One region of the Streptomyces sp. NPDC050732 genome, then DNA from elsewhere that is predicted to be linked to it. Evidence: riboswitches for the same ligand, from Rfam matches in the RefSeq annotation. Region 1 holds a riboswitch; each other region holds the start of a gene.
What was found. Region 1 has a riboswitch for cyclic di-AMP ahead of AB0H82_RS17000 (NlpC/P60 family protein). Riboswitches for the same ligand answer to the same signal wherever they lie in the genome.

Region 1 (10,459 bases):
CTGCAGATGGAGAGGACGGCGACGACATGAGCGACACGACCGGGGCGAGCGAGCCCATGGAGCCGACCGGGACGGACGAGGACGGCGGTGCGGACGGGCGTCGCGTGCGAGTCGTCCTGGTCGACGACCACCGGATGTTCCGTACCGGAGTGCAGGCGGAGATCGGCCGGACCGACATCACCGGCGTCGAGGTCGTCGGCGAGGCCGCCGACGTCGACCAGGCGGTCACGGTCATCACGGCCACCCGGCCGGAGGTCGTCCTCCTGGACGTGCACCTGCCGGGCGGCGGTGGCGTGGAAGTCCTGCGCCGCTGTTCGCCGTTGATGGCGGACGCGGAGAGCCCGGTGCGCTTCCTCGCGCTGTCGGTCTCCGACGCCGCCGAGGACGTCATCGGCGTCATCCGGGGCGGTGCCCGCGGCTATGTCACCAAGACCATCACCGGCACCGACCTGGTGGACTCGATCTTCCGCGTGCAGGACGGCGACGCGGTGTTCTCGCCGCGCCTCGCCGGGTTCGTCCTGGACGCCTTCGCCTCGACGGACGCACCCCCGATCGACGAGGACCTGGACCGCCTCACGCAGCGCGAGCGGGAGGTCCTGCGGCTCATCGCGCGTGGTTACGCGTACAAGGAGATCGCCAAGCAGCTCTACATCTCCGTGAAGACGGTCGAGTCGCACGTCTCGGCGGTGCTGCGGAAGCTGCAGCTGTCCAATCGGCATGAGCTGACGCGGTGGGCGACGGCGCGACGGCTGGTCTGACCGGACGACGGTGGGGCGTGGAGCCGTGTGCCGGTGGCGGTGCCGTGGCTCACGCCACGCGCGTGGCTCCTGCGAACGGCATCTGGTCGATGGGGGCGAGCCGTACCGGGGCGCTCGGGTTCGGGGCGTGGATCATCTTGCCGTTGCCGACGTAGAGGCCGACGTGGCTGATGCCCGAGTAGAAGAACACCAGGTCGCCGGGGCGCAGTTCGGAGCGGGAGACGCGCCGGCCCGAGGCGATCTGGGCGTAGGTGGTGCGAGGCAGGGCGACGCCCGCCGAGCGGTACGCGGCCTGGGTGAGCCCTGAGCAGTCGAACGCGTTGGGGCCGGTGGCGCCCCAGACGTAGGGACTGCCGATGGCCTTGTACGCGTAGGAGACGGCGGACGCGGCGCGGGCGTTGGGGGCCTTGGCGGTGCCCAGGGAGGCCTTACGGGCGTCCGAGCGGGAGGCGGGGTCGTCTTCTTCCCGGCCGGCGAGTTCCGCGCGCTGCTCGGCGGTGAGCCGGGACAGCAGCCGCTTCGCCTCGCCGAGCTTTCTGGTGATCGTCTTCTTGTGCTTGTTCAGCTCCGCCTGGCGTGCGCGGAGGGCGGTCAGCCGGTCGTCGGCCGCGTCGCGCAGCCGGTCCATCTCCCGGACCTGCTTCCGCACATCGCGGAGGGCGAGGGCCTGGCGGCTGCCGGCCCGGTCGGCGCGTGCCGCGCGGTCCAGGAACTGCGCGGGATCGGAGGAGAGCGCGAGCTGCAGGGAGGGGTCGATGCCGCCCGCGCGGTACTGCGCGGCGGCGTACGAACCGAGGCTGTTACGGGTGGCGTTGAGCTTCTCCGTCTTGCGGGCCGCCGTGTCGCGCAGTTCACGGAGCGATTTCTCGGCCTTCTCGGCCTTCTCCTTCGCGCCGTTGTACTTCTCGGTGGCTGTCTCCGCCTCGCGGTAGAGCGAGTCGACCTTTGCCTTCACCTCAGTGGGGCTGAGCCGGGGGTCCGCGTGTCCCGTGCCGTCCAAGGCGGTCACCGACGCGGCTCCGGCAAGGGCGAGGGTTGCGGCGGTGCGGGCCGTGCTGCCGCTGAGTGAGCGCTGTCTGGGCTTGCGGTGCGCTGCCACGAAGTGGGGCTCCTCACGTGTCCGGCGGCGGCCCGCACAGGGGGGACGGGCCGCCGCCGGGTTTCTCGGCGGTGGTGACCGACAGCCGACCAGGTTCGGACGGCGGTTGGGGAGCCGGTCACCTGGTGAAGGACGCTAAACCTGGCCGTCACCGGTTGGTGAGGGACTGTGCGCAACTGACGGAAGTGGGCGGACAGTGACCGACAACGACCGTGCCGTTCGCCGGACGGCGGCCGCTTGGCGCATGGCCGTGACCGATGGCTCGTTTCCGGCTTGCCCGGCCGGAGTGAGGTGATATGGGGGCGCCTGCCCGGCCCGGCCCGACGCCCGGCTAGGCTCCGGCCTCATGGACCTACTCATCCATCTCTTCGTCGGCCTGCACATCATCGGCATCGCCTCGCTCCTGGGCGGCTTCCTGACCCAGATGAAGCAGATGGGCCAGGGCACCGCGCGCTTCAGCCCCGGAATGCTGCACGGCGCGTTGATCATGCTCGTCACCGGTGTGGTCCTGGTGGGCCTCAACCAGGCGGACGACAACACGGTCAACAACGTCAAGATCGGCATCAAGCTGGCCCTGCTGATCGTGATCCTCGCGCTGGTCTATGTGAAGCGGGACGAGGAGAAGGTCGACAAGGGCATGTTCGGTGCGGTCGGCCTGCTGACCACGGCGAACATCTTCATCGCGGTGCTGTGGACCTGAGTTTTTACACCTCTACGCGCGCGTGGCCCGCATCCTGCCGGATGCGGGCCACGCGCTTTGTGATCAAGCGCTTTGTGCTCAAGCGGGGCGCACCACGCTGTGGATCGGCATGTAGTAGATCGACTCGACGCGGACGTTCGCGCCCGGCTTCGGGGCGTGGATCATCTTGCCGTTGCCGATGTAGATCCCCACGTGACTGATGTCGTCGTAGAAGAACACCAGGTCACCCGGCTTGGCGTCGGCGGTCTTCACGGCCGTGCCGACCTTCACCTGGTCCCACGTGGTACGCGGCAGGGAGATTCCCGCGGCCTTCCAGGCGTCCTGGGTGAGTCCGGAGCAGTCGTAGGAGTCGGGGCCGGTGGCGCCCCACACGTACGGCTTGCCGATCTGACCCTCCGCGAAGTCGATGACCTTCGCGGCCTTGGTGGCGTAGCTGCCGTCGGTGCTTCCGGAGCCGGAGCCGGAGCCGGTTCCGGATCCTGAGCCCGAACCCGAACCCGAACCCGCGTCGGAGCCGGAGCCGGAACCAGAGCCCTGGTCGGACTCCCGCTCCTTCTCCCGCTGCGCCGCCTCCTCGGCCTTCCGCTCGCGCTCCGCCTCCGCGGCCTGCTCACGGGCCAGCTTCTCGGCCTTGCGCTTGGCCTCCTGCTTCTTCTTCCGCTCGATCTCCGCGAGCCGCGCCTTCTCCTCGGCGGTCAGCTCCGAGAGGAGCTCACGCGCGTCGCCCAGCTTCTTCTGGACGGTCCGCTTGCTCGTCCTGAGGTCGTCCCGCGAGTCGCTCAGCGTCTTGAGGCTCTTCGCGGCCTTCGTGCGCTGCTTGGTCGCCGATGCCTGCTGCGCCTGGTAGTCGTCGACCGCCTTCTTCTGGCGCGTGGTCAGCCGGTCCGCCAGGTGGTTCTGGTCGAAGTAGCCCTGCGGGTCCTCGGCGAGCATCATCGTGGCCGTCTCCGAGACGGCGCCGGTGCGGTACTGGGCGGCGGCGAACGAGCCCAGCTCCTCGCGTGCGTCGTTCAGCTCGGCCGTGCGCTTGGCCACGTCGTCGAGCAGGCGGTCGACCTTCTTGCGCTGCTTGTCGGTGCGCTCCTTGGCCGAGTTGTACTTCTGGGTGGCCACGCCGGCCTGCTGGTAGAGCTCGTCGACCTTCTTCTGGACCTCTTCGAGGCTGGGCTTCGTCGGCGCGGAGGGCGCCGCCTGTGCGCTCTGAGCCAGGAGGGCGACGGAGGTGAGGGCTGCCGTCGTGATGCCGAGGGCGGGGGCCGTGCGTATGCCGGCTGTACGGGTCCGCGGCTTGCGGTGCGACGCCAAGGGAGGCGACTCCTTCCGTAGACCGCCTACCGGGTTAGCTGTCGGGTTCGGGCGGGTGGTTCGGAAGGCTGCCCTACAGTCCCGTACTTCGTACGGGACCGATTCACCCCAAGGTTCTGGTGGGTCCCCGGCTCCGAACACGTCGGACTCGGCGGAGGTCACTCGTTCCCGGCGGGGTTCGCCGGTGGGGGGCGAGTGGCCCGCCGGGCACGCTAGCCAACCCGTGTGGCTCCTGTGAAGGTTGATGTTCGATATGCCCGATACATTTTCGTGACTTTACGAGACCCTTGACGCGGACACGGCGGAGACCGGAAGCGGCGTAGCCAAGCGTGATCGCTTGTGAGCGCGGCGTAGGAAGGTCGGGGTGTGTCCGGAACCCGCAGCGGGTTGTCAGTGGCGCCGCCTAGACTCGGGAGGCGATGAGCAGCCTCTTTGATGACAGCTTCCTGGCGGACCTGCAGGCCTCCAAGGCCGCGGACGAAGCGCCCCCGCCGCCCGAGGACAGCGCTCCGGAGCCCATTCCGGACGACTTGTTCGACGGGAAGTTCGACGCGCCCATGACCCGGCAGTCGCACTACCGCGACGGTGCCCCGCGCCCGGTCATCGACCCGGCGTCGCTCCTCGACGGGCTGAACGAGAACCAGCGCGCGGCCGTCGTGCACGCCGGCTCCCCCCTGCTCATCGTGGCCGGCGCCGGCTCCGGCAAGACCCGCGTGCTGACCCACCGCATCGCGTACCTCCTCGCCGAGCGCGGCGTGCACCCCGGCCAGATCCTCGCGATCACCTTCACGAACAAGGCCGCGGGCGAGATGAAGGAGCGCGTCGAGCACCTCGTGGGCCCGCGGGCGAACGCGATGTGGGTGTCGACCTTCCACAGCGCCTGCGTCCGCATCCTGCGCCGCGAGTACAAGAAGCTGGGCTTCACCTCCTCCTTCTCGATCTACGACGCCGCGGACTCCAAGCGCCTCATGGCCCTGGTCTGCCGCGACCTGGACCTCGACCCGAAGAAGTTCCCGCCGAAGTCGTTCAGTGCCAAGATCTCGAACCTGAAGAACGAGCTGGTCGACGAGGAGGACTTCGCCGCTCAGGCCGCCGACGGTTTTGAGAAGACCCTCGCCCAGGCCTACGCGATGTACCAGTCACGCCTCCGCGAGGCGAACGCGCTGGACTTCGACGACCTGATCATGACGACGGTCCACCTGCTGCGTGCCTTCCCTGACGTCGCCGAGCACTACAGGCGCCGCTTCCGGCACGTCATGGTCGACGAGTACCAGGACACCAACCACGCCCAGTACGCCCTGGTGCGCGAGCTCGTCGGCCCCTCCGGAGGCGACGAGGACGACCCGGCCGAGCTGTGCGTCGTGGGCGACGCGGACCAGTCCATCTACGCCTTCCGCGGTGCCACCATCCGGAACATCCTCCAGTTTGAGGAGGACTACACCGATGCGACGACGATCCTCCTGGAGCAGAACTACCGCTCCACGCAGACGATCCTGACCGCCGCGAACGCGGTCATCGAGCGGAACGAGAGCCGCCGCCCCAAGAACCTCTGGACCAACCAGGGCGCGGGCGCCCGCATCACCGGATACGTCGCCGACACCGAGCACGACGAGGCCCAGTTCGTCGCCGACGAGATCGACCGCCTCACCGACGCGGGCGAGGCCAAGGCCGGCGACGTCGCGATCTTCTACCGGACGAACGCCCAGTCCCGTGTCTTCGAAGAGATCTTCATCCGCGTCGGCCTGCCCTACAAGGTCGTCGGCGGCGTCCGCTTCTACGAGCGCAAGGAGGTCCGCGATGTGCTGGCCTACCTGCGCGTTCTCGCCAACCCCGAGGACGCGGTCCCGCTGCGCCGCATCCTGAACGTACCGAAGAGGGGCATCGGCGACCGCGCCGAAGCCATGATCGACGCGCTCTCGCAGCGCGAGAAGATCTCCTTCCCGCAGGCCCTGCGCCGCGTCGACGAGGCGTACGGAATGGCGGCCCGCTCCACCAACGCCGTCAAGCGTTTCAACACGCTCATGGAGGAGCTGCGGACCATCGTCGAGTCCGGCGCGGGCCCGGCCGTCGTCCTGGAAGCCGTGCTCGAACGGACCGGCTACCTCGCCGAGCTGCAGGCATCGACCGACCCGCAGGACGAGACCCGCATCGAGAACCTCCAGGAGCTCGCCGCCGTGGCGCTGGAGTTCGAGCAGGACAACAGCGCAGCCGCCGAGGGCGAGGAGGGGACCGCCCCGGCCGGTACGCTCTCCGACTTCCTGGAGCGCGTCGCCTTGGTCGCCGACTCCGACCAGATCCCCGACGAGGAGGACGACGGCTCCGGAGTCATCACGCTCATGACCCTGCACACCGCCAAGGGCCTCGAATTCCCCGTGGTGTTCCTGACCGGCATGGAGGACGGCGTCTTCCCGCACATGCGCGCCCTCGGGCAGGTCAAGGAGCTGGAGGAGGAGCGCCGCCTCGCGTACGTGGGCATCACCCGCGCGCGTGAACGGCTCTATCTGACCCGGTCCTCCATGCGCAGCGCCTGGGGCCAGCCGTCGTACAACCCGCCGTCGCGTTTCCTGGAGGAGATCCCGGACACGCACCTGGACTGGAAGCGGACCGGCTCGGTCGGCGCACCCGTCTCGTCCGGGCCGGCGGCGGGCATCGCCTCGACGCTGTCGTCCTCGCGCTCGCGTTCCGGCGGGGCGCAGGGCTTCGCCACGCGCCGCGCGTCGGAGAAGCCGGTGGTGTCGCTCGCCGTCGGCGACCGGGTCACGCACGACCAGTTCGGCCTCGGGACCGTGGTCGGGGTGAAGGGGACGGGTGCGAACGCCGAGGCGACGGTGGACTTCGGAGAGCCCAAGCCGAAGCGCCTGCTGCTGAGGTACGCGCCGGTGGAGAAGCTCTGACGGCTCTGACGCCGAGGGCGGCGGCCGGAGAGCTGCTCTAGGGGTTACGTCGGGTCGAGGCCGTGGCTGCGCAGCCACGGCAGCGGGTCGATCGCCGAGCCGCCGCCCGGCCGCACCTCGAAGTGCAGGTGCGGTCCTGTGGAGTTGCCGGAGTTCCCGGAGAAGGCGATGGCCTCGCCCGCCTTCACGGGACCGCTGGAGATCTTGTGCGTGGAGAGGTGGCAGTACCACGTCTCCGTGCCGTCCTTGGCGGTGACGATCGCCATGTTGCCGTAGGCGCTGTTCCACTTCGTCGACACGGTGCCGTCGGTCGCGGCGAGGACCTCCGTGCCGTACGACACAGGGAAGTCGATGCCGGAGTGCGCGGACATCCAGTTGACGCCCGCCTGGCCGTAGTAGGCGCTCAGTCCGTGCTGCTTCACCGGCAGGGCGAACTTGGGGCGCAGCCGCTCCTTGCGCGCCGCCTCGGCCGCGGCCTTCTTCTGGGCGGCCACCTTCTCGGCCTTGAGGTCGATGCGCTCCTGCGTGCGGCTCGCGCGGTCCGCGAAGTCGCCGGCGTCGGCGGAGAGGTTCGCCAGCTGGGTGTCCAGCTTGTTGTTGGCGGCGGAGGGCTGCACGGGCGCGGTGTCCGGAGCCGACGCCGTCGTCTCCTTCTTCTCGTCGTCCCCGCCGAAGCTGCCCACGGACGCGGCGGCCACTCCGGCGACGCCCATGACGCAGGCCGAGGGCACCGCGACGGTGAACAGGGCGGAGCGCTTGGCGGGGGTCCGGCGGCGGGTCCTGGAGCGGCCGCCGTCGGCGCCGCCGCTCTTTCCGCGGGAGGCGCGGGACGTCCGGGGAGCGGCGCTCCCGGAATCCGCGGCGGCCGTCTCGGGGTCCACGGTCCCGTACGGGTCGTCGGCGTCGGCGTCGGCGTCGAGCGCGTACTGGTCGAGGTCGGGCTGCTCCGCCTCGTGCGGCGGGGCCACGTCATGCGGGTCGTACGCGCTCGTGTCGAAAGTCTGCGTGTCCCACTCGCCGGTCTGCGGCGTCTGGTCCCAGGCGGTGGTGTCCCACTGGCCCGTGGAGTCGGGGCCCGGCTGCGAGGGGATGTCGGCGAGCTGCTGGTAGCCACCGGTCGACCACATGGAGGCGGTGTCGTAGCTGCCGGTGTCGTACGTCTCGGCGTAGTACTGCGCGGCGTACGGATCCTCGGTGAGCGTCGTCCGCTGCGGCGGGGCCGTGGTGGCCGTGGTGGTCGCCCACTGGCCCGTGTCGTGCCCGGTGCCCGGCATGTCACCGAAGAGCGGGTCGGTGGCGAAAGTACCGGTGTCGAAGCTTCCGGTCTCGAAGCTTCCGGTGTCGAAACCGGTGGTGGCGAAGGTGCCGGTGGAGTAGGTGTCGTAGCCGTAGCCGCCGTGCTGGGCGCTCTGTCGGTCGTACGTCGGGTAGTGCGGTTGGTCGGCGCCGGGTGCCGAGGACGGGGGAGTCGAGCTCCCCGACGGGTGACGGTCGTTCACCAACTTCTCTTTCGCCTCGGCAGCAGGGGCAGAGCAGTGCGGCGACTGTACCCGGCGGTATACGGGCGCGACAATCTTCGGCAGGTTTCACGGTTTCAGGAAACGGGCATTCGGCCGTCTTTCGGGGGACTGTGGGCACAGCCTTGGCTCTGCGTTCGAGGTTCGTTCGACAGGAGTGGGTGCGAGCGGGGGTGTGGAGGTGGGGAGTGACGGATGAGGTGGGCCGGGGTCAGGCGACCGTCAGTCCGCCCGGTGCGCTCTTGGCGTCGGCTCCTGGATTCGCCAGGTCGAGTGCCTGGCGTATGCCGTTCGCGACGGCGGGGTGCACCGGCAGTGCGAGATGCCCGATGCCGGTCACGCGGACGTTCTGCGCGAGCAGGTCGGGGTGGTCGACGCAGGCCGTCTCCAGCGGGTCCATGATCTGGTCCAGGTCGCTCCAGAAGCTCACGAACTGCGTGCGGCAGCCCGGCGCCGGCTCCTTGAGTTCCTGGATCACGTCGGAGCCCGGACGCATCTGTCGGACGATCGGGTGGGCGTCCGCGAGCGGCACGACGCGGGTGCCGGCGTGCGGGGTGCCGAGCGTGACCAGCGTGCGTACGCGTGCGTCACCGTCGAGCCGCTGCACGTAATAGCGGGCGATCAGGCCGCCGAGGCTGTGCCCGACAACATCCACCCGGGCGTGTCCCGTGCGCTCGCAGATCTCCTCGATGTGGCGGCCGAGCAGCTCGGCGGCGACACGGATGTCGCAGGTCAATGGGGAGTAGTTGAGGGTCTCCACCCGGCGGCCGTGCTGGGAGAGCGCGCGGCGCAGCAGTACGAAGACGGAGCGGTTGTCGATGAAACCGTGCAGGAGCAGGACCGGAGGCCTGCCGTCCGGGGGCAGCCGGGGAGCGCCGGGAGGCGGCTGGACCGGGGCCGACCTGCGCTCCTGGGCGATGCCGGAGGGGTAGAGGAGCACGTGACCCGCGAGGATCGTCATCTCCAGTGCGGTCGCCTTCAGCAGGGCCACGGAGAGGCCGGCCACTTTGGCCGGCAGAGCGGGGAGGGCCGGGAGTGGGGTCAGGCCGAGGATTTTCGGCAGCAGCGAACCGAGTGGCCGAAAGGGGCGGGCCCCCGCGTGGGCCTTCGTGACCGGCATCGTCGACCTCCCGTTTGGCGCACGGAAGGGAGGCTCTGTCCCCCGTGTGCCCTAGGGGGAGTCGTGGTCGAGGAGTCGGCTGTGCGATGGCGATCCCGGCCACCGCCCTGCGGTGACTCCGTGCCCCCGTTGCATCGCCGATACGCGGTGTCACCACGCCGTGCGGCTGCCGGCGCGGTGGCCCGGCGTCTCGTTGCGGCTCCCCTCGCGCCTGGTCCGGATGCGGAGCGTGAACCCCTGGGTTACGGACGGGCGCGCAGCGAACGTGTCCCACGTGTGATTTCCCCCTCGCTCTCCACCGTGAAACTGCCGCTTGCGCGATGCTGGGGATAACGTTCGTTCACTTCCCCGGCCGGTGCGGTGCGGGGTATCTGTGCCGGGGACAGACTGTTGTCGGTTACGGATATCGGTACATGGAGGCAGTGATGGGTGTGGCAGCCGGGCCGATCCGCGTGGTGGTCGCCAAGCCGGGGCTCGACGGGCACGATCGCGGGGCCAAGGTGATCGCGCGGGCGTTGCGCGACGCCGGTATGGAGGTCATCTACACCGGGCTGCACCAGACGCCCGAGCAGGTGGTGGACACCGCGATCCAGGAGGACGCCGACGCGATCGGCCTCTCCATCCTCTCCGGAGCGCACAACACGCTGTTCGCGCGGGTGTTGGAGCTCTTGAAGGAACGGGACGCGGAGGACATCAAGGTGTTCGGTGGCGGCATCATCCCGGAGGCGGACATCGCACCGCTGAAGGAGAAGGGCGTCGCGGAGATCTTCACACCCGGGGCCACCACCACGTCGATCGTGGAGTGGGTCCGGGGGAACGTGCGCCAGGCCGCCTGAGGGGTCCCCAGGTCGCTTGAGGGGTCCCATCGGTGGTCCGCCGTGGTCGGCGACATGGCGGTGGACGCCATGTCGATGGGCGTCAGCACGGTGGACGTCATGTCGCCGGGGCGAGTTCGTCGCGTATCGCCGCGCGCAGGCGCAGGGTGGTGACCAGGCGTTGGAACGCTTCCGACCAGTAGCTGCCCGCGCCGGGTGACGCGTCCTCCGATTCGTCGGGGATGGCGGTG
Region 2 (10,459 bases), on a different contig from region 1:
GAGAGGCCGCCCAATGCCAGAACACCTCAGCTGCGTGATCAGCCGGCAGCCTGCTCGATGGCCTCGAAGATGTCCGCGTCGGTCTGCTGCTGCCATTCCGGAAGGTCGGGCCAGTCAGCCACGTATCCCGGCTTGGGGTCCTCGAAGTGCTTGAACATCTGCGCCGTCCATGCGGTCGCCACGAACCGGCTCTTCTGCTCACGGCTCAGACGTGAGGCGTGGCCTCCGCTGAGTTCGAGGAACTGCCGCACTTGCTCGTACACCGCGCCTGCGGCCTGCCGCTCCCACTCCGGCGTTCCGTCCCAGGGAGTCACATAGCCCGGCTTCGGCTCACCTGGGAAGTGCTTCCGCACACCCGCGATCCACGATTCGCGGAACAGGCGGGCACCCTCGGTCTGCGACACGGCAACCCCTCTCGTCACGTGGTGCTCAATGCGGCAATCTCGGCGCCCAACGCAGCAACGCGGGAGCCGGCCTCAGCGCCCCCGCTTACCGGATTCGACCTCTTCTGCCACTTTGTAGGCGATGCCGTCCAGGATGTCGTGCTCGCTCACCACGACCTCCTGTGCGCCGACCCTGTCCATGATCGCCAGCAGGACCAGGGCGCCCGCCGCGATGACGTCGACGCGGCCCGGGTGCATCACCGGGATCGCTGCGCGCTCGTCGTGCGTGGCGTGTGTGAGGCGGTCCACGATGGCGTTCACCTGGGCGTACGGGATGCGGGCGTGGTGGATCGCGCGCCAGTCGTACGTGTCGAGGCCGAGCGCGATCGCGGCGACCGTGGTCACCGAGCCCGCCAGGCCGACCAGGGTGCGGGCCTCCTTGAGGGACACCGTGCGCTCGGCCAGGTCGAGGGCGGCCTCGATGTCGGCGCGGATCGCGTCGAGCTGCTGCGGCGTCGGCGGGTCGGTGACGACTCCGTCGCGTACGAGATGACGCTCGGTCATGCGGACGCAGCCGACGTCGACCGAGCGGGCGGCCTGGACATGGTCCGTGCCGACCACGAACTCCGTGGAGCCGCCGCCGATGTCCACGACCAGGTAGGGCGTGGCGACGTCGTCGCGGCCCGTCAGCTCCTTGGTGGCGCCGGTGAAGGAGAACTCGGCCTCCTGGTCGCCGGAGATGACCTCGGGCTCGACGCCCAGGATGTCCAGGACGCCCTGGACGAACTCGTCGCGGTTCTCCGCGTCGCGCGAGGCGGACGTGGCGACGAAGCGGACGCGCTCGGCGCCGTGCTCCTTGATGACGGCGGCGTACTCGCGGCAGGCCGCGAAGGTGCGCTCCAGCGCCTCGGGGGCGAGGCGCCCCGTCCTGTCGACGCCCTGGCCCAGCCGGACGATCGTCATCCGCCGGTCCAGGTCGACCAGTTCGCCCGTGGCCGGGTCGGCGTCCGCCACCAGGAGGCGGATCGAGTTCGTGCCGCAGTCGATGGCGGCGACCCGGGTCACGCCGTCTCCTGCGAGGAGGGCGCGCACGGGGTGACGCAGGGGCCCTTCGCCCACCACTCCGGCAGCATCGCGATGGCCTCGTCGCCCAGCGGGTTCACTCCGGGCCCCGCGGCCAGGGAGTGGCCGACGAGGACGTGCAGGCACTTCACGCGGTCCGGCATGCCGCCCGCGCTCGGGAAACCCTCCAGGACCTCGATGGCGTCCCGGCGCGCGATGTAGTCCTCGTGGGCGGCGCGGTACTGCTTCGCCAGCTCCTCGTCGGTCGTGAGCCGCTCCGACATCTCCTTCATGACGCCGTTGGCCTCCAGCGTGCCGATCGCGGAGGCGGCCCGCGGGCACGTCAGGTAGTACGTCGTCGGGAAGGGCGTCCCGTCCGGAAGGCGCGGCGCCGTCTCGACGACGTCCGGCTGACCGCAGGGGCAGCGGTGCGCGATGGCCCGCAGGCCGCGCGGCGGTCGGCCGAGCTGCTGCTTGAAGGCCTCGACGTCGGCGTCGGTGGGCTCGGTGCGCGGGGTGCTCGGCGGGGGCGTTTCCATGCCTGTCTTTCGTGTCAGTTGTCAGTTGTCAGTCGTCGGGGGGCGTCGGGAGTCAGTCGGCGGGGCGGTCGGCCTTGTCCACGCCGTCCCAGACGTTCGAGTACCAGGGGCGCGCGGCCGCCCCCTGGTCGGTGCGGCGGCTCCGCGCCGCCGCCGGGTCGATCACCGTGAAGCCGGTCTCGCCCGGCATCACGTAGTGCAGGCGGTCCCGGATGCGCTGCTCCGCGTACGCGTCGTCCTGCCAGCGGGCCTTCTCGTCGCGGAGCTTCTCGACGTCCGCGCGGTGCTCGGCCTGCTGTCTGCGCAGGTCGTCGATCTCGGCGCGCTGCGAGACGTACTGCCGCATCGGGTACGCGAGCGCGACGACCAGGGAACAGAGCACGAGCGCGAGGAGGGCGGCCCGGCCGGTGAGCCGGGAGCGGCGGGCCTGGCGCTTGGTCTGGGAGCGGTAGACGCGCTCCGCGGTCTGCTCGCCGAGCAGCCGCAGGCGGGTCGCGGTGGAGAACCGGTCCTTGGTCCCGGCCTTGCCCATGGTTCCGCCTCCCCAGCGCAGCGCCTGCACGTACGTACGTCCCCGCACACGGTACGGGACCGGGTGCGGGGACGTAGGTAACTACGTGGCTGCGCGAGCGTGCTCAGCCCTTGAAGCGGGGGAACGCGCTGCGGCCCGCGTAGACCGCCGCGTCGTCGAGGATCTCCTCGATGCGCAGGAGCTGGTTGTACTTGGCGACGCGCTCGGAGCGGGCCGGGGCGCCGGTCTTGATCTGGCCGCAGTTGGTGGCGACGGCGAGGTCGGCGATGGTGACGTCCTCGGTCTCGCCGGAGCGGTGGGACATCATGCACTTGAAGCCGCTGCGCTGGGCCATCTCGACGGCGTCCAGGGTCTCGGTCAGCGAACCGATCTGGTTGACCTTGACGAGCAGGGCGTTGGCCGAGTTCTCCTCGATGCCGCGGGCCAGGCGCTCCGGGTTGGTGACGAACAGGTCGTCGCCGACGAGCTGCACCTTGTCGCCGAGCTTCTCGGTGATGGCGTTCCAGCCGGCCCAGTCGTCCTCGAACAGCGGGTCCTCGATGGAGACGAGCGGGTACGAGGCGACGAGCTCCTCGTAGTACTCGGTCATCTCGGCGGCCGAGCGCTCCTTGCCCTCGAACTGGTACTTGCCGTCCTTGTAGAACTCGGACGCGGCGACGTCGAGGGCGAGGGCGATCTGCTCACCGGGAACGTAACCGGCCTGCTTGATGGCCTCAAGGATGAGGTCGAGCGCGGCGCGGTTGGAGTCCAGGTTCGGGGCGAAGCCGCCCTCGTCGCCGAGACCGGTGGAGAGGCCCTTGTCCTTCAGGACCTTCTTCAGCGTGTGGTAGACCTCGGTGCCCCAGCGCAGGGCCTCGGAGAAGGACTCCGCGCCGATCGGGGCGATCATGAACTCCTGGATGTCGACGTTCGAGTCGGCGTGCGACCCGCCGTTCAGGATGTTCATCATCGGGACGGGCAGCAGGTGCGCGTTCGGGCCGCCGAGGTAGCGGAACAGCGGCAGGTCGCTGGCCTCGGAGGCGGCGTGCGCGACGGCGAGCGAGACGCCGAGGATGGCGTTGGCGCCGAGCGAGCCCTTGTTGTCGGTGGCGTCCAGGTCGAACATGGCCTGGTCGATCAGGCGCTGCTCGGTGGCGTCGTAGCCGACGAGCTCCGGGCCGATCTGCTCGATGACGGCGAGGACGGCCTTCTCGACACCCTTGCCCTGGTAACGGTTGGGGTCACCGTCACGGAGTTCGATGGCCTCGAAAGCACCGGTGGAGGCACCGGACGGAACGGCGGCACGACCGGTGCTGCCGTCGTCGAGGCCGACCTCGACCTCGACCGTGGGGTTGCCTCGGGAGTCCAGGATTTCCCGGGCTACGACGACGTCGATGGACGGCACGAGCATCTCCTTCTGGGATGTGACGCGTTTACGCGAGCCGCTTCGGCCCTGCGTCTCCTGAGCCTAACCGGCTCCGGGCCTTCGGCCAGCCGACCGCCCGTCCCCTGGGACGGCACAAAGGCCATATGGCCCGGAAACAGGGCGTAAGACCATGTTCTCTACTCGCTAGTAGCGAACACGGGGGCCCTGAGACGGCGTGGAGACGCGGGTGGACACGGGTGCGGACATGGCCCCGCCCCGGTGCGTACGGGGGATACGCGCACCGGGGCGGGGAGCCCGTGGGGACGGGGGGTACGGCCGTGCGTCCGCCGAGGCACGGCCGTGACCGGCCGGGTCAGCTCAGGTGGAGCTGCTGGCCCGGGTAGATCATGTCGGCGTTGTCGATGATGTCGCCGTTGAGCTTGTAGACCTTCTGCCAGCCGCCCTTGACGTGCTCCGCCTCGGCGATCTTCGACAGGGTGTCGCCCGTCTTGACCTTGTACTCGCCGTCGCCCTTCTCGACCTTCTTGCCGGTCGGGGTCTCGACGGTCTTCTTGCTCTCGGTCTGCGGCGTCGGCTGCGGCTTGGGAGCGGCCTGCTTCGGCGCGGCCTGCTGCTGCGGAGCGGCCTGCTGCTGCGTCTGCTGCGGCTGCGGCTTGCTCTGCTGCTGCGGGGCCTGCTGCTGCGAGCCGCCACCGCCGCCGCCGTTGTACGAGGCACCCGAGAGGCCGACGCCACAGCTCGGCCAGGCGCCCTTGCCCTGGCCGGCGAGGACCTTCTCGGCGATCTCGATCTGCTGGGCCTTGGAGGCCTTGTCGGCGGTCGGCGCGTACTTCGTACCGCCGTACGCGGCCCAGGTGGACGGCGAGAACTGCAGCCCGCCCTGGTAGCCGTTGCCGGTGTTGATGGACCAGTTGCCGCCGGACTCGCACTGGGCGACGGCGTCCCACTCGGACGCGGTGGCGGCGGAGGCCGAGCCGGCCGCCATCAGCGGGGCGGCGACGGCGGCGCCGGTCACGCCGACGAGCGTGGCGACGCGAGTGGCCTTGGACGGGCGACGGTGCTTGCCCTTGCCGGAAAGCAGCATGAGTTGATCCCCTACACCGACGCCTGCGAGGTGAGCTGTCGGGTTCGGGCCGATGTGGTTGCCCGGCCGCTCTCTCGCGAGTGCGACTTCACCCCTAGCCGTTTCCGGCACTTACCTTGGGTCCCCCGCTCCTGCCCACGGCGCTCTTGAGCGACGACTGTTCCCGTCCGGCCGTTGGCAGGATTCGGCGTACCGACCGGCGGGGCTCACCAGTGGCGAGCGGTCACGACCGTAGACACGCTCCCCACCGAATTTCAAAGACGATCAGGGCTTCTGAGACCCATCTCTCACTCGCGCCAAACCGGACAACACAGGTCAAGTCCCCCGCCGACGCATCGTCAATTTCCGTTACTTTTCGCCCAGATCGAGGCTCTGACCGGGGAGGATGAGGTCCGGGTCGGCTCCGACGGTCTTCTTGTTCTCGCTGTAGAGCTCGTGCCATCCGCCGTCGACCCCGAAGTCGTCCGCGATGACCGAGAGGTTGTCCCCGGAGCGCACGGTGTACGTCCCGTCGGCGACCTTGCCGGAGCGGTCGCCGCCGCGCGAGGCGTGCCGTCCGGGACGGTCGCCGGCGCTGTCGCCCTCGTCCGCGCGGTCGCCGCGGTGACGGCCGGAGGAGGAGCCGTTGGGGTCCGTGGCGTCGTCGGCCGGATCGGTCGACTTCTCGGGCGCGGGCGAAGTGGTGTCCTCGCCGCCGGACTTGCCGGACTCGCCCTTGTCGTCGGCCTTTTCGGCGTCGTTCTCGCCGCGCTTGTCGGCGTCGTCGACCTTGTCGCCCTTTTCGCCGGACTCGTCGTGATTCTTGTCTCGCGTGTCGCCGCCGGAGGGCTTCTCGGAGGACTTGTCGGCCTCCTCAGGGGCCTTGGAGTCCGTGGAGTCCTTTGCGTCCGTGGAGTTTTCTGCGTCCGTGGAGCCCTTGGCGCCGTCAGACCCCTTGGAGTCGGCCGGGTCCTTCCGGCCCTCCGAGCCGCTCGAATTGTTCGAGTCGGAGGGCTTGGGCGTGATGGGGCCGCCCGGGTCGACGTCGGCCGCGGCGCCGTCCTTGCTGAGCCCGGCGATCGGGGCGCAGCTCGGCCACGCCGCGGTGCCCTTGTCGTCGAGGATCTTCTCGGCGACGGCGATCTGCTGCGAGCGGCTGGCCTGGTCGGCGCTGGTCGCGTAGTCCAGGCCGCCGTACGCCTCCCACGTCTCCTGCGAGAGCTGGAGGCCTCCGTAGTAGCCGTTGCCGGGGTTGGCGCTCCACGCGCCGCCGCTCTCGCACTCGGCGAGCTTCTCCCACGTGGTGGTCTCGGCCGCGCTCGCGCTGGTGGCGCCGAGCAGTGGGATGGCGATGGCTGATCCGGTGACACCTGCCGCGACGATGAGGGCCGGGGCCTGGCGGGGGCGTCGGTGACGACCATTGCCGGAGAGCATGCGAGTGCCTTTCAGGAGACTGCAGCGACGACTTGGGCGCCTGGGGCGCTCAAGTCGTCGTGAACGTAGTCGCAGTCGAACGCTTGTCACAAGTCGATGCAGCGGAGATCACGCAAACATCACAGTCCTGACGGCTCGTCAGCAGGGTGTACTCCGGACACCGTTTTCTGTGCGGTTGTGAACTCCACGGGCAGGGTGCGCAGTCCTCGCATGATCAGCCCGCCACGCCACCGCAAATCGGCGGGGTCCGCGGCCAATTGCAGGTCGGGGAGGCGGCGCAGGAGCGTCGCGAGGGCGGTGCGGCCTTCGAGACGGGCGAGCGGGGCGCCGAGGCAGTAGTGGATTCCGTGGCCGTATCCGAGGTGTTGGTTGTCACGGCGGGAGAGATCGAGGGTGTCGGGGTCGGCGAACCGGGCGGGGTCGCGGTCGGCGGCGGCGAGCACGACGAGGACGGGGTCGCCGGCCGCGATGTCCTGGCCGCCGATGCTGAGCGCTTCCGTCGCGAACCGCCAGGTGGCGAGCTCCACGGGCCCGTCGTAGCGGAGCAGCTCCTCGACGCCGGTCTCCAGGAGCCCGGTGTCGCCCTCCTCCAGCGCCTGCTGCAGCCGTTCGCGCTGCTCGGGGTGGGTGAGGAGGGCGTACACGCCGTTGCCGATGAGGTTGACGGTGGTCTCGAACCCGGCGAAGAGGAGGATGAAGGCCATCGCGGCGGCCTCGTTCTCGGTGAGGTGCTCGCCGTGGTCGGAGGCCTTGATGAGGCCGGAGATGAGGTCGTCGCCCGGTTCGAGGCGCTTGCGGTGGATCAGCTCGGCGAGGTAGCCGCGCATCTTCTTCACCGACCGTGCGACGCCGCCCCGCGGCCCGCCCCCGTGCCGGATCATCATGCCCGCCCAGTCGCGGAAGTCGTCCTGGTCCTCGCGGGGGACGCCGAGCAGGTCGCAGATGGCGTAGATGGGGAGGGGGAAGGCGAACTCGTGGATGAGGTCGGCGGTGCCCTCCTGGGCGAACCGGTCGATGAGCCGGTCCGTCAGCTCCTGCACGCGCGGCGCGAACTCGGCGACGCGCCGCGGAGTGAACGCCTTCGCGACGAGGCGGCGCAGGCGGGTGTGGTCCGGCGGGTCGATGTTGAGCAGATGCGTCATCAGCTCGGCCTTGCGCTCGCCCGGGATGCCGGTCTTGCCCTTGGCGTGGGCGGGCTCGGCGTGGTGGGCCGGGTTCTTGCTGAGCCGCTGGTCGGCGAGGGCCTGCCGGGCATCCGCATACCGGGTGACCAGCCAGGCCTCGACCCCACTGGGCAGCCGCTGCCTGCTCACGGGCTCGTGCTCGCGCAGCCAGGCGTACGCGGGATAGGGATCGGTGGCGAACTCCCAGGTGAAGAGCTCGGGCTGCGGGGGCGTCCCGGGTCCCGGGGCGGCTCCTGCGGGGCAGGTGGGGGGCGGCTGGTCGTGCATGCGGTGACGGTATCCCTATGGGGAGCCGGGACTCCTCCTTGGAGGGGTGGGGACGCGCTAGTCGAGGTCTGGGTCCCGGGTGTGGGCCGGAGGGGGGCCAATTGGGCGGAGGAGGCCCTTCAGGCGGTGGGTGGCCGAGGTGTCGCCCTCGGACTCGGCGATGCGGAAGTAGTGGACCGCCAGGTGCTGGTGGACCTGGCCGAGCAGCGCGGCCGCGCCGGGCTCGCCCGCCTCGGCGGCGGCCGTGAGATAGGGGACCGCCTCCTGGTACGCGACCCGGGTCGCGAGGAGATGGCCGAGGCGGCCGGCCGCGCGCGCGTGCCCGCGGTCGGCGGCCTTGCGGAACCAGTCCTCGGCCGCCGCCGTGTCCCCCTCGTCCCCGGCCAGCAGCCCGAGCCATGCCATGGCGTCCGCGTCCCCGTTCGCGGCGCGGGGCATGAGGGTCAGCCGGAAGGCACCCGTCAGGGCGCGCAGCTCGGCCGGGTCGTGCGGCTCCAGGTCCTCGTACGCGCGGAGCCACACGCGGTCCGGCACCGGCTCCGTCAGATCGGAGCGGGTCGCGTCCGCGATCAGCGAGCCGTACGCCCGCCAGGTGCCGGGCCACTCCCCCGGTACGAGCAGTCCCGTCACGCCGTGCCGGAGCCCGGTGGCCCAGGCGAGCGCATCCTCGAACTTCGCGTCGCGTGCGTGGGGGCCTTCCAGGTCGTACTCCTCCTGAACCTGCCTCAGCAGTTCGGGCGTGACGCCCCGCGTCAGTCCGCACCGCGCCAGGTCGATCGCCGCACGCACCAGCAGGTGCCCGAGCAGCCGCGTGCCCGCGCGGCGCGCCCTGCGCCACTCCTCCCACAGGTCAGGGCCTAGCGCGAGGAACTCCGTGACGCCGAGGGTCCCGCGCCAGCGGACGGCGTCCGCGAGCCGCGGGTCGTCGACCGCCGCGAGCCGCGCCAGCTCCGCCCCGCTCCACTCGGTGGGGACCTCGACGGTCTGCGCGATGCTCAGGACGCGGGCGGCCGGGTGGTGTCCGAAGCGGTGTTTCTCGTACGCCGCGTCGCGCATCGTCGCGAGGACCAGGACGCGGTCATGGGTGAGCTGCGCGAGGACGCCGGGCGTGCCGGGCTCCGCGAGGTGGCCGTCCAGGTCGTCGAGCCACACCACGTGGGTGTTCCCGGGCTCCCGGCCGCGGAGCTGGTCCGGGAGGTCGCCCAGGTTCGCTCCGCCGCCCGCGACGAAGACCCGGGTGTCGTCGGGGACACTCGCCCGCAGCGCCGCCCACGCCGTCGAGGTCTTCCCGGACAGGGGGCCGCCCGTGACGATGACGAGACCGCCGTAGTGCGCGGCCTGCTTCAGGAGGACGGACAGTTCGTCGTCGCAGTCCCTGGTGACGTAGGGCGGCAAGGCCGTCGCACCGGGGAACCGGCGGGTGGGGCGCACGCCGAGGCCGAGGCGGCGCAGCCCGCCGAGGCGGGGCCAGCCGTCGGCGGCGGCGTGCTGGGGTGCGGGTTGCGCGGGCGGCGCGTTGACGGTGACCGAGCCGATGGAGTCGGCCTGTACGACGGCGGCCTGGGTGCCGCCGGTGACGGAGTTCCGCGCGCCAGGGCCGGCCTGCGCCCCGGCCTCCTTCTCCTGCCCACTCCCGGACTGGCCGGCGGTGTACCAGGCGGGGGGTGTGTAGTCGATGGCGAAGTCCCCGGTGATGTCGGCGGACTCGGTGGCCTCGGCCGTGCCGCGCTCGCCGCCCGCGACGAGGGCGGAGTCGGCCACGATGATGCGAAGGCGGTCCGCCCGCAGTCCGCCGCCGGTCCTGAGGCAGTCGTACAGCACCCCGTTCCAGAACCGCCGCAGCACGCCCCGGTCACCGACCTGCGCGATCACCTGCGTCCTGTCGATGTCGAGCTCGTTCTCACCGGCCCTGGCGCCCGACTGCCGGAAGAACTCCCCGAACTCGTCCCGGGCCCACAGCCAGCGGTTCCTGCTCCCCCACATCGCCCCCACGAGGACATCCGCCGCCTCGGCGGCCAGCGCCTCCAACTCCGTTGCCACTCAAGCCCCCACGCCGTCGTACCGCCCTGGGGGGCAACGGTACTAAGCGTCCGGGCCCGCACCCGTCCTCTCGGCCGCCCGCACCGCGTCCCGGTAGGCCCGCGCGGCCACGCGGAGTGCGGCCTCCGGGTCGACGCCCGCCGCCTCGGCGCGCAGGGCCAGCGCGAGGAGTTCGTAACCGACGCCCTCCCCGGAGGGCACGGTCACCTCAAGGCCCGCCGTCCGCGCCCGGGACGCCAGCTTCGCGGCGAGCGCGAGGCCGGGCTGGCCGAGCGGGATGCCCTCGGTGACCGACGTGCGCTGCTTCTCCTCCGCCTTCGTGCGGAGCCAGTGCGCCTTCACGTCCTCCGGCGTGTCCGCCGAGTCGTCGCCGAAGACGTGCGGGTGGCGGTGGATGAGCTTCTCGACGATGCCGCCCGCGACGTCGTCGACGGAGAAGGGGGCCTCGGCGTCCTCCTCGGCGATCCGCGCGTGGAAGACGACCTGGAGGAGGACGTCGCCGAGCTCCTCGCGCAGCTCCTCCCTGTCGCCCTCCTCGATCGCCTCGACCAGTTCGTACGCCTCTTCGATCGCGTACTTCGCGAGGCCC
Region 3 (10,459 bases), on a different contig from region 1:
CGACGCCTCCGGCGGCCCCGGCAGCTCCGATGTCCCCCGGTCCGGCGGCCGGGCGCAGGCCGCGCCGCGGTTTCCCGGCGGTCCCTCGCCCGACCCCGCGGGCTCGCACCACGAGCGGCGGATCCGCAGCTTCCAGCCACGCCGCAGCCGGGTGACCACCAGCCAGGAGGACGCGCTGCGCCGCCTCTGGCCCCAGTGGGGCCTGGACATCGACGGGCTGCGCACGCTGGACCTCGCCGAGCTCTTCGGGGACGGCGAGACGCCGTCCGCCAAGCCCGTCGTCCTGGAGATCGGCTTCGGCATGGGCGAGGCCACCGCCCAGATGGCCGCCGCCGACCCGGACACCGGCATCCTCGCCGTCGACGTGCACACGCCGGGACAGGGCAACCTCCTCGCCCTCGCCGAGCGGGGCGGCCTGACCAACGTCCGCGTGGCCAACGGCGACGCGATCATCCTGCTCCGCGAGATGCTGGCGCCCGCCTCGCTCGACGGCCTCCGCGTCTACTTCCCTGACCCCTGGCCCAAGGCCCGCCACCACAAGCGCCGCCTCATCCAGCCGGAGTTCCTGACGCTCGCCGCGCCCTCCCTCAAGCCCGGCGCGCTGCTGCACTGCGCGACGGACTGGGAGCCGTACGCCGAGCAGATGCTGGAGGTGCTCACCGCGCACCCGGACTTCGAGAACACCCAAGCCGACGGCGGATACGCGCCGCGCCCCGACTTCCGCCCCCGCACCCGCTTCGAGGGCCAAGGCCTGGACAAGGGGCACGTCGTCCACGACCTGCTGTTCCGCCGCGTCGCCCCGTCGCAGGACTGAGGCACCGTCGCGGCCGCCCGCCACCCTCGTTAGGGTCGACGACGTGGCCATCAGTCCTCCGTATCCGATACCCCCCGAGGCGCCCGCCCCGGGGGCGCTGCGCCGCGTCCACTGGTGGCAGCGGCGCGCGATACGCGTGGCCGCGCTCGTCACCCTGCTCGCCCTCTCCGGCCTGGTGATCCTGGCCCTGGTCAGGGAGCAGACCGGCACCGAGGGCTTCCTGGTCGGGCTCGGCCTCGCGACCGTGCCGGTGCCGCTGCTCGTCGCCGCGTTCCGCTGGCTGGACCGGGTGGCACCGGGCCCCTGGCGGAACCTCCTCTTCTCCTTCTCCTGGGGCGCCTGCGCGGCCGCGCTCATAGCGATCGTCGCGAACAGCTTCGCGATCCGCTGGATAGCCACCGCCACCGCCGACCCCAGCAGCGCCGACACCCTCGGCGCCACCGTCATCGCCCCGGTCGTCGAGGAGAGCGCAAAGGCCGCGGCCGTCCTGCTCGTCTTCCTCTTCCGCAGACGCGACTTCACCGGCATCGTCGACGGCATCGTCATCGCCGGGGTGACCGCGACCGGGTTCGCGTTCACCGAGAACATCCTCTATCTGGGCAACGCCTTCGTCACCGACCAGCTCAGCCGCGAGAGCGGCCTCGCGTCGGTGACGGCCGCGACCTTCTTCGTCCGCGTCGTCATGTCCCCGTTCGCCCACCCGCTGTTCACCGTCCTGACGGGCATCGGCTTCGGCATCGCCGCGCTCTCGGCCGACCGCGGGCACCTGCGCCGCGTGCTGCTCCCGCTCACCGGACTACTGCTCGCGATGGGCGTGCACGCGCTGTGGAACGGCTCGACGGTCTTCGGGCAGTACGGCTTCTTCGCCGTGTACGCCCTCTTCATGCTCCCGGCGTTCGGCCTGCTGACCTGGCTGGCGATCTGGACCCGGCAGCGCGAACTTCGCATGATCCGCAACGAGCTGCCCGTCTACACGGCGGCGGGCTGGCTCACGCCGCCCGAGCCGTACGCGCTCGGCTCGATGCGCGCCCGCTCACTGGCCCGCGACTACGCCTCGTACACCTGGGGTAAGGCCGCGGCCCGCACGGTCACGGAGTACCAGACGTACGCGACGTCGCTCGCGTTCCTGCGCCACCGGGGCCGCCTCGGGCGGGCCGGGGCCGACTTCGTCGTACGCGAGCGGGAACTTCTCGAAAAGCTCTGGGAGCGCCGCGAACCGGCCCGCCCCGCGCTGGCGTACGCGGCCGGGGCGACGGCGCCGGTGAGGCCCCCGATGCCGTACGCGCCGTACGGCCCCGGCCCCTCCCCGTACGGCCCTCCCCCGTACGGGCAGCCGCAGCCCCACCCGGCGTACGGCTACCCGGCGTACAACCCCTACCGCGACGCCTGACCGCCGGGCGTCAGGCGGACGCGGCGGTCAGCGCCGCGACCTCCGCCTCCGTCAGCTCCAGGTCGCCGACCGCGAGCAGGGCGGGCAGCTGCTCCACCGTGCGCGCGGAGGCGATCGGCGCCGCGACGGTCGGCTGTGCCGCGAGCCAGGCGAGCGCCACGGTCGCGACCTGGGCGCCCCGCGCCCCGGCGATCTCGTCGAGCGCGGCGAGGACACGGTCGCCCCGCTCGCTCCCCACGTACTCCTCGACCCGGCCGCTCCGCGCGCTCTCCACCTTGGCGCCCTTGCGGTACTTGCCGGTGAGGAAGCCGGACGCGAGCGCGTAGTACGGGACGGCCGCGAGGCCGGAGCGGGAGGCGACCTCCTGGAGCGGGCCCTCGTAGGTGTCGCGGGAGACGAGGTTGTAGTGCGGCTGGAGCGCGACATACCGCGCGAGGCCCTCGCGGTCGGAGAAGTCGAGGGACTCCTGGAGCCGCTCGGGGGTGATGTTGGAGGCCGCGATCGCCCGCACCTTGCCGTCCCGCACCAGCCCGTCGAGCGTTCCGATGATCTCCTCGACGGGGACCGACGGGTCGTCGTAGTGGGTGTAGTAGAGGTCGATGTAATCGGTGCCGAGGCGGCGCAGCGAGGCGTCGACCGCGCCCTTGACGGTGGTCGCGGAGAGGCCCTTGTACTCGGGGTGGGCGCCGGCCTTCGTGGCGATGACGACGTCGGAGCGGTTGCCGCGCTCGGCCAGCCACTCGCCGATGAGGTTCTCGGACTCGCCGCCCCGGTTGCCCTCCACCCAGGCCGAGTAGACGTCGGCGGTGTCGATGAAGTTGCCGCCGGCCGCGGTGTAGGCGTCGAGGACGTCGAAGGACGCCGTCCGGTCGGCGGTCCAGCCGAAGACGTTGCCGCCGAGGGAGAGCGGGAACACTTCGAGGTCGGAAGAGCCAAGCTGGCGAAGAGAAGTCATACGTCCCTCAACACCGCCACCGGAAACCGAATTCCGTTCACCGGGCCGGCAGCGGGGTCACGTCAGGGGTTCAGGCCCTTGCTCCGCAGCCAGCCGAGCGGGTCGATCCCGGAGCCGCCGGGCGTGTGGACCTCCAGGTGGAGGTGCGGACCGGTGACGTTGCCCGTCGCGCCGACGCGGCCGATGACGTCGCCCGTGTTGACCTTCTGGCCCGCGCTGACGTTGAGCGAGGACTGGTGGCAGTACCAGACCTCCGTGCCGTCCTCCAGTTCGAGCACGGTGCGGTAGCCGTACGCGCCCGCCCAGCCGGCCTCCTTGACGGTGCCGGTGTGCACGGCCTTGAGGGGGGTACCCGTGGGAGCGGCGAAGTCCAGACCCGTGTGGTGCCCGGAGGACCACATGGAACCGGCGTCACCGAAGTGCGACGTGAGGGTGTACGAGGAGGTGGGGATGGCGTAGCTCTTGGCGAGCTTGGCCAGGCGCTCGGCCTCGGCCTTCGCCTTCCGGGCCTCCTCTTCCTTCTTCTTCTTGGCCGCGGCCTCGGCGTCCGCCGCCTTCTCGGCCGCCTTCTGCTGGTCGGCCGCCTCTTCGGCGGCCTTCTTGACCGCGGCCTCCTCGGCCGCCGTCCGCACGGCGGTGTCCGCCTGCTCCTGCTGGTTCTCGGCCTGCTGCATGATGCGGGCGCGCAGCGCCTCGCCCGCGTCGGTGGTGCCCTGCTGGGCGTCGGCGGTGCTGACACCGGCGGCGGTGAGCGGGGCGGCGGCCACGGCCGTGGTCGTCTCCGGCGTGTCGTCGGACATCAGGGACCCGACGCCCGGCAGGGACTCGGCGGCCGGCAGCGAGTCCGCGACGGCGCCCACGCCCGGCAGGTCGGGCAGGGATATGGAGACCGGCGGCTTGCCGTCCTGCGCGGTGGCGATGCCGCCCGCGCCGACAGCGGCGATGACGCCCACGCCGAGCACGGTGGAGCTGCGGGCGAGCCCGCCGCCGCTCTTCTTGTGCACGCGGTGCCTGCCGCGGACGGGACGGATGGACTCCTCGGTGGGGTTCCACTCCTCGAAGGATTCGAGGGGGCCCTCGTCGTACGAGCCGAAGTCGTCGTCATTCGGCACGTACACGGCTCGGGGGGCAGGCCGGTTGGACGCCACTGGGGCGCGCTCCTTTCCTTCCTTCTCGCCTACCGGGTTAGCTGACGGGTTCGGAGCAGGAAGGTCTCCTACGAACACCTGGCACGGAGGCACAGCTGCCCGATTCACCCCAAGTTGGTGGTTCCCCGGCTCCCTTGCGGGATTAGGCGCGTGCGCGCGGAGCCGTCTCTAGTGACGGCTGGGACGACCGCGCTGCGTTATCGAACGTTAATAGACAGGGGGTCCGTATTCCAAGCCGTTCGGGTTGATCGTTAACGCTCATCGGCCGTACGTACCGGGACACGAGGGTGCGGACCGGGTCGAGTTGGCCCCCGATCTTCAAACACCGGAGCTTTACATTTCCTTGATCGTGTGTCAGTTGTTATGCGGAGTGGTGCACTTCAGTCACCGGTGGTGACCTCCGGATCGCCGGTGGCGGGCCGCCGCACCGCGAGCAGCGCCATGTCATCCGTCATGGCGCCCCCCGTGTGCCGCCGCACCTCCCCCGCGAGGGCGGCGAGCAGCGCGTGCGGGCCGCCCCGGCCCGGGAAGATCCGCCCGCCGAGCCGCGCCGCGGGATCGTAGAACTCCCCCGCCGCGTCGCGCGCCTCCGACAGGCCGTCCGTGTAGAAGAGCAGCGTCGCGCCGGGCGGGAACTCCGACTCGTCCGCCCGGTCCGGCCAGACCCCCAGGTCGCCCATGCCGAGCGGCAGCGCGGGCTCGCTCGCCGACATGACGCACAGCCGCCCGTCGCCGCGCAGCAGCAGCGGCGGCGGGTGCCCGCGGTTGATCAGGCGTACGGAACCCTCGCCGTGCCGGATCTCCGCGAGGACGGCGGTGGTGAACCCCTCGAACGCGTCGAGACCGTCGCGCCGGGTCCCCTCGCGCGCCAGCGCCCGCTCCAGGCGCTGCGCCACCGCCTCCAGGGTGGCCTCCTGCTCGGCGGCCTCCCGGAAGGCACCGATGACGACGGCGACCGCCGCGACCGCGCCCATGCCCTTTCCGCGTACGTCGCCGACGATGAGCCGCACGCCGTGCGGGGTGTCCTGCACCGCGTACAGATCGCCCCCGATGAACGCGTCCGCCTGCGCGGCCTCGTACCGTGCCGCGATGTCGAGCCCGCCGATGCGCGGGTCCGGCGCGGGCAGCACGGCGCGCTGGGTGGCCTCGGAGATGGAGCGGGCGATGGCGAGCCGGTCGTTGCCGCGGCGCACGACACGGTTGATCACGATCGCGAGGGCGGCGACGGTCGCCACGGTGACCACTTCGGTGACGACCTCGACATGGCTGCTGACGCCGTTGCCGTAGTGCAGGAAGAGGACGGCGCCGGTGGCCGCCGCGCCGGTCAGGACGGTACTGAGCAGCGAGTAGAAGGGAGCGGCGATCAGCGGGGCGGCCGTGAAGAGCGGGGCGGCGGTGAACTCCGGCGGGGTCGCGGCGTCGTAGCAGACCCCGACGATGAGCAGCAGGAGCGGCAGGACCCGCACGAAGGCACGCTCGGGACCGGTGGCACCCCTGGCCCCCTTGGCCCCCCTGACCCTCCCGTCGTCGGGTCCTCCTCGCTGCCCCACCGCTTGTCTCCCGCCGACTCCGCGCCCATGACCGCGCTCCACCCAGGGTTCCCGCAGCGGGAGGAGGCTGCGACCTGGTGCGGGCCGGGCGGGTGACGTCACACCCGCGCCCGAACGAAACACCCGGGCCCGGAAAACACCCAGGGCCCGGAACCATGTTCTGGTTCCGGGCCCTGGGTCTTCAGTAGCGGGGACAGGATTTGAACCTGCGACCTCTGGGTTATGAGCCCAGCGAGCTACCGAGCTGCTCCACCCCGCGTCGGTAAACCCAACAGTACGCCATCCGGAGGGGTGCGTCGAACCACTTGACTCAGGGTGGGCCGCCGCTTGAGCAGCCCGAAGGGGTGCGGACCCCGGCGGTATGTTCGTGCCTCCACGACCCATCCACGGGAGTGACCAGGCAATGCCAACCATCAGCAAGCTCAGCGAACTGAGCGGCGAGTACGTCCTCGACACCGCCCGCACCCGGCTCGGCTTCGTCGCCCGGCACTCGGTCGGACCCCAGGTCCGCGGGCACTTCGAGGAGTTCGAGGGCAGTGCGCAGCTCGACGGCGACGATCCCTCGAAGTCCGGCATCCACCTCACGATCCAGGCGAAGAGCCTCCAGAGCCACAACAAGTTCCGCGACGACCCGGTACGCGCGAAGTTCCTGGACGCGGCGAACCACCCCGTCATCACCTTCGCCTCGACCGCGGTGGAGCAGGTCGACGGGACCACCTTCGAGGTGACCGGCGACCTGACGCTGCGCGGCACGACCAAGCCGCTCACCCTGACCGTCGAGACGACCGGCGGCGAGAACGACGCGCGGGGCGAGCTGCGCGTCGGCTTCAAGGGCAGCGTCCTGATCAACCGCAAGGACTGGGGCGCGACCGCGAACGCCGCGGACGTGCTGTTCGTCAGCCCGAAGGTGACGGTCGAGTTCGAGATCTCGGCACTCCGCCGCCCCTGACGGCCCACAACACACCGAAAGCCCAGCCGGAGACCTCTCCGAGCTGGGCTTTCCCTGTAGACCGTGTGGGACTCGAACCCACAACCAATGGATTAAAAGTCCACTGCTCTGCCAATTGAGCTAACGGTCCTCGTCGGTGCACCCCCGAGCATAGCGGGACGGGGCCCGCCAGCCGATCGGGTATCGCCGTCGAGGACCGGCGCGGTTACGGAACAAGAGGTTCCGTAACCTGCGGAAGCCTCCCGCGGAAGCTTCCGCAGGAGCTCCTGCGGCACGTCAACTCGACACGCGCAGCCTCGCCACCTCCTGCTCGCCGAGCACGCCCGCGTAGGCGTGCACGTCGTCCACGGCCCCGTGCAGGTACTCGCCCCGGCCGTCCGCCGTCGCGGCCCGGCCGACCTGGAGCCCGCCCGTGGCCTTCCACGCGTGGTGGAACGGCGCACGGGCCAGCACCGTGCCGTCGACGTACAGCAGCACCTCGTCGGCCCCGTCGTCGTACACCACAGCCAGGTGCTGCGCGTCACCCGGCGAGGCCCAGTCGTTCTCCGCCTTGAGCGTCGTCGTCTCCGCTCCCGCCCGGTCCTCGTGAGCCAGGGCCAGCTCCCATATCTGCCGCTGCGGCGTGTACCGCAGCGTGGCGAGGTCGTTGTGCTCGCCCGGCAGGGAAAGGACCGTCATCGTCCGGTCCGCGGCGGCCGGGTCGATCCGCACATGTGCGGCCAGCGAGAAACTGTCGCCGGTGTCCACGACCGGGGCGCCGGTCGCGGCGAAGTCACCGTCGCCGTCGAGGAGCAGCTCCCCCTCGCCCACCATCGCCGGGTTCCCAGGACCGCACGCCGGGTCCAGCGGGTCGCACGTCTGGTCGTCGCGGCGGATCTTCGCGTCCCCGCCCAACCGCAACGGCTGCCCGCCGTCCTCCTCGGGGCTCGCTCCCCCGGGCGCCTGGTCGAGCCGCCAGTGCCCCGCACGCACGGCCGCGCGCTCCGCGAGCTGCGCCGCTTCCGCCGGGACGACGACCCGGTTCCACGCGCGTACGTCGGCGATCCGGCCGGCCCAGTTCCCGCCCTGCCCGGACTCGCCCAGGGCCCGGCCGATCTGCGCGTCACCGGTTCCGCGGGGTGCCGGAGCGTTCTCCGCCTTGTCGACGAGGCGGCCGTTCACATACAGCCGGGCCGTCTTCTCCGCCGGGTCGTACACACCCGTCAGCTGCGCCCACTCCCCGCTCTCCGGAGTGCCGCCCTTCGCCCGTACGACAGCGCCTTCCGGCCCGCCCAGCGCGAAGGACCAAGCCCCGTCGCCGTCGGTCCCCAGCCGGTAGGCCGCCGCTCCGTCCCCGTCCTGGCTCACCGCGGCCATGCCCCGGCCCACCTCGTCCGGCCGTACCCAGGCGCTCACCGCGAAGGCCCCGCCGGTGTCCACGGCGGGGGCGCCCGGCGACAGATACGCGTCGGCCGAACCGTCCAGCCGCGCCGCCGACCCCACTGCCGTACGAGCCGGCCCTTCGGCGCCGAAGGTGACACCGGAACCCGCCCTGGCGGGCTTGCCGCCCGATTCGGCAGCGCCTTCGGAAGACCCCGCCGGGTCGGCGAGCTTCCAGTGGGCGGCCGGTGCGCTGCCCTTCTTCACGCGGAACCGGTAGCTCGTCGGCGCGCTCCTGTTCCCGGCACGGTCCTGCGCCTGGACGCTGACCGTCATCGGGCCTTCCCGCTCCGGCAGCCAGCTGAATTCGGCAGGCCCGCCCGGCCGTTCGGGCTCGACGGTCTTCGGCGTCCCCCCGATGAAGCTGTAGACGTAGGCCACGGTGTCGTCGGAGTCCGAGTCGACCGTGAACGTGCCGCGCACGCCGACCCCGTCGTGCCACACGTCGTCGTTCGGATACTGCGGCGACGCCACCGAAGGCTTCGCGGGCGCCTCGTTGTCGTACACGAACTCGCAGCCGCCAGGGGCCCCCTCAGCGCTCCACGGCCCCCACGCCGTACCGTCGAAGGCCCGCACCCGCCAGCTCACCTCGGTGAGCGCCGGCAGATCTTCGGGAACGGTCCAGCTGAACGACGAGCCACTCCTCTTGGACGTCGTCGACGCGGAGCGCACCTGCCGCTCCCCGTCCCCGCCCTGCCAGGACACCTCGAACTCCGCGGAGACCGGCTGCGCGTCCGGATCGCGGAGCACCGCTCTCAGCTGCGGCCGGGTACGGACATAGGGTCTCTCGGCGCCGGCGGCGCACTCCTTGTCACCGGTCTTCAGATCCGCCCGCGCCGGTTGCTCCGGCGCCCGGTTCTCCGCCGCCCCGGCCGCCCACGGTGTGGCGACGACGGCTGACGAGGCGAGTGCGGCAGCGACTGCGCAGCGCACGAAGGCATGACGAACCACGGGGTCCCCTCCCAGTCGGCCCGGCTCCCCACCGGACCACCATTTCCAACGTGCCCGAAGGTAACAGCGAGTACTGACATCGGTACGCGCTTTATGGCGGGGCGGTGCGGACACGCCGAAGGGCCCGCCCGACGCGTACGTCGGGCGGGCCCTTCGGTCAGAGTGATCTGGCTACAGATCCTGGCTGGAGATCAGCCGTTGCGCTTCCAGCGCGGCTTGTCGTCGCGGCGGCCGAACGAACCCGTGCCGGAGCCGGTGCGGTCGTCGCGGCGGTTGTACGACGGGCGGTCGTGGCCGCCGGGGCGGAAGCCGCCCGAGCCGCCGGAGGGGCGGTCGTCGCGACGGTCGCGGTTGAACGGACGGTCGCTGCCGCGGTGGCCGCCGGAGGGGCGGTCGTCGCGGCGGAAGCCGCCACCACGGTTGTCGTCACGACGGTCACGGTTGAAGCCGCCACCGCGGTTGTCGTCACGACGGTCGCGGTTGAAGCCACCACCGCGGTTGTCGTCACGGCGCTCGAACGAACGGCCGCCACGGTCGCCGCCGGACGGACGGTCGTCGCGACGGAAGCCGCCACCACGGTTGTCGTCACGACGGTCACGGTTGAAGCCACCGCCACGGTTGTCGTCACGGCGCTCGAACGAACGGCCGCCACGGTCGCCGCCGGACGGACGGTCGTCACGGCGGAAGCCGCCACCACGGTTGTCGTCACGACGGTCACGGTTGAAGCCGCCACCGCGGTTGTCGTCGCGGCGGTCGCGGTTGAAGCCACCGCCACGGTTGTCGCGGCGCTCGTAGTTGCCGCGCTCGTCACGCTGCGGGCGGCGGTTCTCGTAAGAGGAGGAACGCTCCTCGCGGACCGGGCGCTCGGAGCGCTCGGCGACCGGCTGCTCGGGGACCGACACGGCGGCCTCCACGACCGCCTCGGCGGCGGCAGCGGCCTCGGCGATCGCGGTCTCCGGGTCCTCGCCGCGCTCACGGGCGGCACGCGCGGTGAGGCGGTCGGCCTCCTCGCGCAGCTCGGCGGCGCGGCGCGTGGCGCGCTCCAGCTCCTTGGTGAGCTCCTTGACCTCGCGCTCGGCCTGGGTCGCGGCGTTGCCCGCGGAGTCGGCCTGCACCTCGGTCATCGAGCGGGCGCCGGTGATCTCGGCGACCTCCGGGTCGAAGGTGCCGCCGCCGTTGATGATGTGGCGCGTGGCGTCGACGCCCGCGTCCTCCATCAGGCGGAAGATCTGGCGGCGCTGGTGCGGGAGGGAGAGCGAGACGACCGTGCCGCTGCGGCCGGC

Region 2: another riboswitch for cyclic di-AMP. It lies ahead of AB0H82_RS30795 (transglycosylase family protein); the one in region 1 lies ahead of AB0H82_RS17000 (NlpC/P60 family protein).
Region 3: another riboswitch for cyclic di-AMP. It lies ahead of AB0H82_RS13035 (M23 family metallopeptidase); the one in region 1 lies ahead of AB0H82_RS17000 (NlpC/P60 family protein).

The regions. Positions count from the first base shown of each region.
Region 1 is NZ_JBFAHP010000016.1:138,026-148,484, reverse strand. Features, by position in the region: gene AB0H82_RS17020 (PspC domain-containing protein) at 1-30, shown strand, start outside; gene AB0H82_RS17015 (response regulator transcription factor) at 27-758, shown strand; gene AB0H82_RS17010 (NlpC/P60 family protein) at 808-1,857, opposite strand; gene AB0H82_RS17005 (hypothetical protein) at 2,204-2,557, shown strand; gene AB0H82_RS17000 (NlpC/P60 family protein) at 2,636-3,862, opposite strand; cyclic di-AMP (ydaO/yuaA leader) riboswitch at 3,870-4,026, opposite strand; gene pcrA (DNA helicase PcrA) at 4,282-6,756, shown strand; gene AB0H82_RS16990 (M23 family metallopeptidase) at 6,801-8,255, opposite strand; gene AB0H82_RS16985 (alpha/beta fold hydrolase) at 8,485-9,234, opposite strand; gene AB0H82_RS16980 (cobalamin B12-binding domain-containing protein) at 9,819-10,229, shown strand; gene AB0H82_RS16975 (DUF5691 domain-containing protein) at 10,327-10,459, opposite strand, start outside.
Region 2 is NZ_JBFAHP010000042.1:8,533-18,991, forward strand. Features, by position in the region: gene AB0H82_RS30770 (hypothetical protein) at 39-404, opposite strand; gene AB0H82_RS30775 (Ppx/GppA phosphatase family protein) at 477-1,448, opposite strand; gene AB0H82_RS30780 (DUF501 domain-containing protein) at 1,445-1,984, opposite strand; gene AB0H82_RS30785 (septum formation initiator family protein) at 2,037-2,516, opposite strand; gene eno (phosphopyruvate hydratase) at 2,620-3,900, opposite strand; gene AB0H82_RS30795 (transglycosylase family protein) at 4,235-4,966, opposite strand; cyclic di-AMP (ydaO/yuaA leader) riboswitch at 4,971-5,119, opposite strand; gene AB0H82_RS30800 (transglycosylase family protein) at 5,315-6,379, opposite strand; gene AB0H82_RS30805 (cytochrome P450) at 6,499-7,830, opposite strand; gene AB0H82_RS30810 (SCO5717 family growth-regulating ATPase) at 7,888-9,870, opposite strand; gene AB0H82_RS30815 (nucleoside triphosphate pyrophosphohydrolase) at 9,913-10,459, opposite strand, start outside.
Region 3 is NZ_JBFAHP010000012.1:7,714-18,172, forward strand. Features, by position in the region: gene trmB (tRNA (guanosine(46)-N7)-methyltransferase TrmB) at 1-814, shown strand, start outside; gene AB0H82_RS13025 (PrsW family intramembrane metalloprotease) at 858-2,204, shown strand; gene AB0H82_RS13030 (aldo/keto reductase) at 2,215-3,159, opposite strand; gene AB0H82_RS13035 (M23 family metallopeptidase) at 3,222-4,271, opposite strand; cyclic di-AMP (ydaO/yuaA leader) riboswitch at 4,319-4,466, opposite strand; gene AB0H82_RS13040 (PP2C family protein-serine/threonine phosphatase) at 4,688-5,773, opposite strand; tRNA gene AB0H82_RS13045 (tRNA-Met) at 6,043-6,116, opposite strand; gene AB0H82_RS13050 (YceI family protein) at 6,261-6,806, shown strand; tRNA gene AB0H82_RS13055 (tRNA-Lys) at 6,864-6,936, opposite strand; gene AB0H82_RS13060 (LamG domain-containing protein) at 7,083-9,176, opposite strand; gene AB0H82_RS13065 (DEAD/DEAH box helicase) at 9,368-10,459, opposite strand, start outside.